Regions from separate parts of the Acidovorax sp. 69 genome, predicted to be linked through region 1. Evidence: riboswitches for the same ligand, from Rfam matches in the RefSeq annotation. Region 1 holds a riboswitch; the other holds the start of a gene.
The links. A riboswitch is a leader RNA that binds a small molecule or an ion and turns the genes downstream of it on or off. The one in region 1 is predicted to bind S-adenosylhomocysteine.
Positions count from the first base shown of each region.

Region 2: linked by a shared signal. The riboswitch ahead of metH (methionine synthase) and the one ahead of ahcY (adenosylhomocysteinase) in region 1 are both predicted to bind S-adenosylhomocysteine.

Region 1 covers NZ_PGEP01000001.1:865,829-869,236, reverse strand. Annotated here, with positions in the region: gene CLU85_RS04060 (TlyA family RNA methyltransferase) at 1-337, opposite strand, end outside; gene ahcY (adenosylhomocysteinase) at 539-1,972, opposite strand; S-adenosyl-L-homocysteine riboswitch at 2,041-2,120, opposite strand; gene CLU85_RS04050 (SDR family oxidoreductase) at 2,287-3,069, shown strand; gene CLU85_RS04045 (peptide chain release factor 3) at 3,222-3,408, shown strand, end outside.
Region 2 covers NZ_PGEP01000001.1:4,861,478-4,864,885, forward strand. Annotated here, with positions in the region: gene metH (methionine synthase) at 1-1,798, opposite strand, end outside; S-adenosyl-L-homocysteine riboswitch at 1,828-1,930, opposite strand; gene CLU85_RS22385 (hypothetical protein) at 1,949-2,689, opposite strand; gene CLU85_RS22390 (PACE efflux transporter) at 2,791-3,261, opposite strand; gene CLU85_RS22395 (LysR family transcriptional regulator) at 3,337-3,408, shown strand, end outside.

The DNA.
Region 1 (3,408 bases):
CCACGCCAATGACCTGGGCCGCGCCCTGTTGCAACAGGCAATCCGTGAAGCCACCGGTACTCTGCCCCACGTCGAGGCAACGCAACCCCTTCACCGGTACGCGAGCCACTTGCAAAGCCCCTTCGAGCTTGAGCCCCCCGCGCGAAATGTATTTGGCCTCAGCGTCATCCAGCAGATGAACCTCAGCGATGGACGGAATATCGTCGCCGTTCTTGGACACCTTCTGCCAGGGGGACAAAGGCGACAGTCGCCATTGCACGCCTGCCGCAATGAGCCGCTGCGCTTGCGAGCGGGTGGTCGCATGACCAGCCTCTACCAAAAAAACATCTGCGCGCATGCGCCATCCTTTTTGAATGAAAACAGCCTCTAGCGCTTATACATAAAGCGCTAACAGCTATTGTTTCAGGAGTAACCCCGCGGCGACTCCCACGTGCATGCAACGGGCGCACCACAAAAGCCAGCGCCACCGGCAAACCGGGCGTTGCCGATCCACGGGTGGCCCCTCGACAGGGAGCGGCACACGACCGCTCCATGGACATCAATACCGGTAGGTATCAGGCTTGTAAGGGCCTTGCTTGGGCACGCCGATGTAGGCGGCTTGTTCGTCACTCAACTCGGTCAGCATCGCGCCGACCTTCTTCAGGTGCAGACGCGCCACCTTTTCGTCCAGGTGCTTGGGCAGCACGTAGACCTTGCCGTTTTCGTAGAAGTCGCTGTGCGTGAACAACTCAATCTGGGCAATGGTCTGGTTGGCAAAGCTCGACGACATCACGAAGCTGGGGTGGCCGGTGCCACAGCCCAGATTCACCAGACGGCCCTTGGCCAGCAGGATGATGCGCTTGCCGTCCGGGAAGATCACGTGGTCCACCTGGGGCTTGATCTCTTCCCACTCGTACTGTTCGAGCGACGCGACCTGGATCTCGTTGTCGAAGTGGCCGATGTTGCAGACGATGGCCTGGTCCTTCATGGCCTTCATGTGGTCGTGGGTGATCACATCCTTGTTGCCGGTGGTGGTCACGAAGATGTCGGCCTTGTCGGCGGCGTATTCCATGGTCACGACCTTGTAGCCCTCCATCGCGGCCTGCAGGGCGTTGATGGGGTCGATCTCGGTCACCCACACTTGGGCAGACAGGGCACGCAGGGCCTGGGCACTGCCCTTGCCCACGTCGCCGTAGCCGGCCACGCAAGCCACCTTGCCCGCAATCATCACATCGGTGGCGCGCTTGATGCCATCCACCAGCGATTCACGGCAACCGTACAGGTTGTCGAACTTGCTCTTGGTCACCGAATCGTTCACGTTGATCGCGCGGAACATCAGCGAGCCCTTGGCCGACATTTCCTTCAGACGATGCACGCCTGTCGTGGTCTCTTCGGTCACGCCGATGATCTGGGCGCTCTTGCGGCTGTACCAGGTCGGGTCCACGGCCAGCTTGGCCTTGATGGAGGCGAACAGGCAGGTTTCTTCTTCGCTGGTGGGGTTGGCGATCAGGGAGGCGTCCTTTTCGGCGCGCTTGCCCAGGTGCATCAGAAGCGTGGCGTCGCCGCCATCATCCAGGATCAGGTTGGGGCCTTCGCCTTCGCTGCCTGCGGGGCCGAAGTCAAAAATGCGGTGGGTGTAATCCCAGTATTCGGTCAGGGTTTCGCCCTTGATAGCGAACACGGGCGTGCCGGCAGCGGCGATCGCAGCGGCAGCGTGGTCTTGCGTGGAGAAGATGTTGCAAGAAGCCCAGCGCACCTCGGCACCCAGGGCTTGCAGGGTCTCGATCAGCACCGCCGTCTGGATGGTCATGTGCAGGCTGCCAGTGATGCGGGCGCCCTTGAGCGCCTGCTTGGCAGCGAATTCCTCGCGAATGGCCATCAGGCCGGGCATCTCCGTTTCGGCGATGCGGATTTCCTTGCGGCCCCAGGCGGCCAGGCCGATGTCGGCAATGATGCAGTCGGTGTTGACCGGGGCGTTGACGCGTGCGTTCATGAGGGTGTGCTCCAAAGCATGTTTGAAAAACCACTGGTCGCGGGAGTGAAAAAGCTCACCACACGAGAAGTGGATGAGCGTCGTTGCTAGATGACTCCGAGCCTCACGCCCCGCCAGAAATGGGGACGCTGCAACGCTCCTCGGATCGGCGCATTATAAAAGCAAGTGCGCGGCGGTGAAACATCCCTGGCAAACGGTGGGGCCGCAGCACCCCACAACCCATCAGGCCGCAAACATGTCACCTGCGCGGCTGCCTTGCGCTGCGGAGCCCCCGACACTGGCGATCCGTCAAAAGACCCATCAAGGAGCACACCATGGACCCCCAGGACAAGGTCATCATCGTCACCGGCGGCGCCAGCGGCATAGGCCGCAGCATCGCACGGCGCTTCGCACAGGAGGGCGCCCATGCCGTGGTCGTGGCCGACCTGCACCTGGAAGCCGCCCAGGCCGTGGCCGACGAGATCGGTGGCCTGGCTCTGCGCTGCGACGTTTCGCGCGAAGCCGACATCAAGGCCCTGGTGGCCACCACGCGCGAGCGCTACGGCCGCGTGGACGCCTATATCTCCAACGCCGGCATCTTGGGCCGCCCCGGTGGCATTGAGTTGGAAGACCCGCTGTGGGAGGCCATGTGGAACATCCACGGAATGGCCCATGTCTGGGCTGCGCGCGCCGTGGTGCCTGAGATGGTGGCGCGCGGCGAGGGCTTCTTCCTGGTCACGGCCTCGGCCGCCGGGCTGCTGACCATCGTGGAGTCGGCGCCCTATGCCGTCACCAAGCATGCCGCCGTGGCCTTTGCCGAGTGGCTGCGCATCGCCTATGGCCGCCGTGGCGTGGGCGTCGCCTGCCTGTGCCCCCAGTCGGTGCAGACCGCCATGGTCACGGGCGACGGTGGCTCGGCATCCCACGACGGCATCCTGCCACCCGAGCAGGTGGCGGGTGATGTGCTGCAGGCCATGCAGGACGGGCGCTTTCTGGTACTGCCCCATCCCGAGGTGGCGCAGTACTTCCGCAACAAGGGCCAGGACTACGACCGCTGGCTGGGCGGCATGCAGAAGATGTATGCCCGGCATGCGCAGGAGCAGGCGCGAGTCGGCTGAGCGGGAACCGGGGCAAAAAGAAAAAGGGGCTACAAGGGGTTCGCAGCGGGCGCCGGTAAAATCGCCGCTTTCGGGCGCCGCTGCGCCTGCCGCGCTGACTGCCGCAGAACCCTGCCGCAGCGCGCCCTGACCCCCATCTGGAACCACCCCCTGTGTCCTACGCCTCAGAAACCCGGCGCCGCCGCACCTTTGCCATCATTTCCCACCCCGACGCCGGTAAAACGACGCTGACGGAAAAACTGCTGCTGTTCTCGGGCGCTATCCAGATCGCTGGCGCCGTCAAGGGCCGCAAAGCAAGCCGCCATGCTACGTCCGACTGGATGGAGATCGAGAAGCAGC
Region 2 (3,408 bases), 4.0 Mb from region 1:
CAGGCGTCTTGTTGGCGCGGATCTTGGCCAGCGACCACAGCGGGGTCTGCTTCTTGTTGGCGTGCTGGGTGCGCACCTTGTCGTAGTCGGCGTTGAGCTCCTGCACGTAGTGGTCCACACCATCGCCCAGCAGGCTCTGGGCCACGCTCACGCTGCGCGAGGCATCGGGCACGTAGACGACAGGGCCTTCGTAGTGGGGCGCGATCTTCACGGCGGTATGCACGCGGCTGGTGGTGGCACCGCCGATGAGCAGCGGGATCTTCTTGATGCGAAAGTGCTCGTCCTTCTGCATCTCGCCGGCCACGTACTGCATCTCTTCGAGGCTGGGGGTGATCAGGCCCGACAGGCCCACGATGTCCGCCCCCTCAACCTTGGCGCGCGCCAGAATCTCATGGCAGGGCACCATGACGCCCATGTTCACCACCTCGAAGTTGTTGCATTGCAGGACGACAGTGACGATGTTCTTGCCGATGTCGTGCACGTCGCCCTTGACGGTGGCGATGATGATCTTGCCTTTGCTGCGCACGTCGCGCCCGGCCAGCTCGTCCTGGCGCTTTTCTTCTTCGATGTAGGGAATCAGGTGCGCCACGGCGGACTTCATCACGCGCGCGCTTTTCACCACCTGTGGCAAAAACATCTTGCCCGCGCCGAACAGGTCGCCCACCACGTTCATGCCGTCCATCAGTGGGCCTTCGATGACATGCAACGGGCGGCCGCCCTTGGCGAGGATGGCCTGGTAGGCCTCTTCGGTGTCTTCGGTGATGAAGTCGGTGATGCCGTGCACCAGCGCATGCGACAGGCGCTCGCCCACCGTCTTGGGGTGCTCGGGCGTGCCGCGCCATTCGAGCTTCTTGCTCTCGTCCTTGGCGCCGCTCTTCGCGGTTTCGGCAATCTCGACCAGGCGCTCACCGGCGTCGGGGCGCCGGTTGAGCACCACGTCTTCCACACGCTCGCGCAGCACGGGCTCCAGGTCGTCGTACACGCCCACCATGCCCGCGTTGACGATGCCCATGTCCATGCCCGCCTGGATGGCGTGGTACAGGAACACGGTGTGGATGGCCTCGCGCACCGGGTCGTTGCCACGGAAGCTGAATGACACGTTCGACACGCCGCCCGACACCTTGGCGCCCGGCAGGTTCTGCTTGATCCAGCGCGTGGCCTCGATGAAATCGACGGCGTAGTTGTTGTGCTCTTCAATGCCGGTGGCCACGGCAAAGATGTTGGGGTCGAAGATGATGTCTTCGGGCGGGAAGCCCACTTCATCGACCAGGATGCGGTAGGCGCGCTCGCAGATTTCGATCTTGCGCTCGTAGGTGTCGGCCTGGCCCTTTTCGTCAAACGCCATGACCACGGCCGCCGCGCCGTAGCGGCGCACCAGGCGCGCCTCGTGCTTGAACTTGTCCACGCCCTCCTTCATGGAGATGGAATTGACGATGCCCTTGCCCTGCACGCAGCGCAGGCCGGCCTCGATCACCTCCCACTTGGAGCTGTCGACCATGATGGGCACGCGCGCAATGTCGGGCTCGGAGGCAATCAGCTGCAGAAAGCGCACCATGGCGGCCTTGCTGTCGAGCATGGCCTCATCCATGTTGATGTCGATGACCTGCGCGCCGTTTTCCACCTGCTGGCGGGCCACGGCCAGGGCCTCTTCGTACTGGCCGTTCAAGATCATCCGGGCAAATGCCTTGGAGCCAGTGACGTTGGTGCGCTCGCCGATGTTGACGAACAGGGTGCCCTCGCCAATGGAGACGGGCTCCAGGCCAGAGAGTTTCATGGGGGGCAGAGATACAGCGGACATAGGACTCACCTGTGCAGGGGCAGCAGAAAAACAGGTGAGCGTCGTTGCGGTGGGGCTTAGAACTTGTTCTTATGTACCCAAGCCTGACGGCCCCGTCGTGGTGAGGGGGCCGCTGCAACGCTCCTTGGGCAAGTGCCGGATTTTACCGGCTCAGCGCACCGGCAGAAACTGCAAGAACGTGCCGCCCACAATCCCCTGCACATAGCTGATGGCAGCGCGGCGGTACTTTTCGGTGGTGAAGGCGGCCAGCAGATCCAGCCGCGCAATGATCTTGCCAAACTCGCGCTCAAAACTCAGGTTGCGGCCCTGCGCACCGATCTCGTCGGCCAACAGCAGTGGCTGGCCCTGGGCATTGCGGCGCTGGGCCAGCAGCCACACGGCGCTTTCCACGTTGCGTGCGGCGTTGTAGAGATGCTGCGCATCCACGCCATCGAGCAAGAAAAATTCGGTCTTGCCACCATGGGCCGTGATGATCATGTCGGCCGTGGCGTGGATGAACGCGGCCACTCGGTCACCGGCGAACTCCGGGGCCAGTGCCAGGCCCATCGCGGCGATATCGCGGCGCCCCTGCAGCGGCGCCCAGGGCTGGCGCTGGATGACCGCGACACGCACCTGATCGATGGCCTGCTCGCGGCTGGCAACGCCGCCCTTGCGCCATTCGGCGGGGTTGCGGCGGTAGAGCTTGTCCATCAGGCGGAACAAGCCCTCCAGGTTCTCCTGCATGGCCAGGCTGGCCATGCGGTTGGTGTCGGACTGGGCCAGTTCGCCGGGCGACGCGGATGCGCCCTTCACCTCGCCGCGCGGAGTGGGTGCATGGCCAGCGCAGCCGGCCAGCACGGTACACAACAGCGCCAGACACAGCGCACGGGAAGAGGAAAAAAGCCCACACATCGTGGCGCCATTATCGGCAGCGCAGGGGCCGCCCAGATCGGCCTTCGCACAGGGTTCACACGGCGTGACGGTTGCGCAGAGAGAGGCCCGTGGCCCCGCCCTCAGGCCGTGGCGACCTGCACAGGGGCCATGGCCGAGGCCGGGAGGCCAAAGAGGTGGTCGAACACCCAGTTGAAGACGAAGGTGTAGCAAAGAAAAAACACGATCAGGCCCAGGTCCATCACGAACGCCTGCCACAGGCTGATGCCGAACCACCAGGCAAACAACGGCACCAGAGTGAAGACCAGACCGCCCTCAAAACCGATGGCGTGCGCCACGCGCCGCGCCACGCTGCGACCACGCACGGCCTGGCGCGACTCCCAGCGCTCGAAAGCCCAGTTGAAGACAATGTTCCAGACGATGGCGATCACGGAGGCGCCCACCGCCACCACACTGGAATGACCCGCACCCTGGCCCGTGAGCAATGCCAGGCCTGCAGTGGCTGCCACGATGGCGATCAGTTCGTACAGGCTCACGTAGATCAGTCGGCGCTTGACGCCTTGCAGGCCAAACAGAGTGGGTTTCTTGTCCATGGGGGCGACTTTATATTCGCCCGACTGACATATAAAGTCAGCTTATTTCAGTTTTTTTGATAGATCATTCGCGCCATGGCCTTCCATTCCGACAGCGTGCAGGTCTTTCTGGCGGCACTTGACCACGGCTCGTTCTCGGCGGCTGCG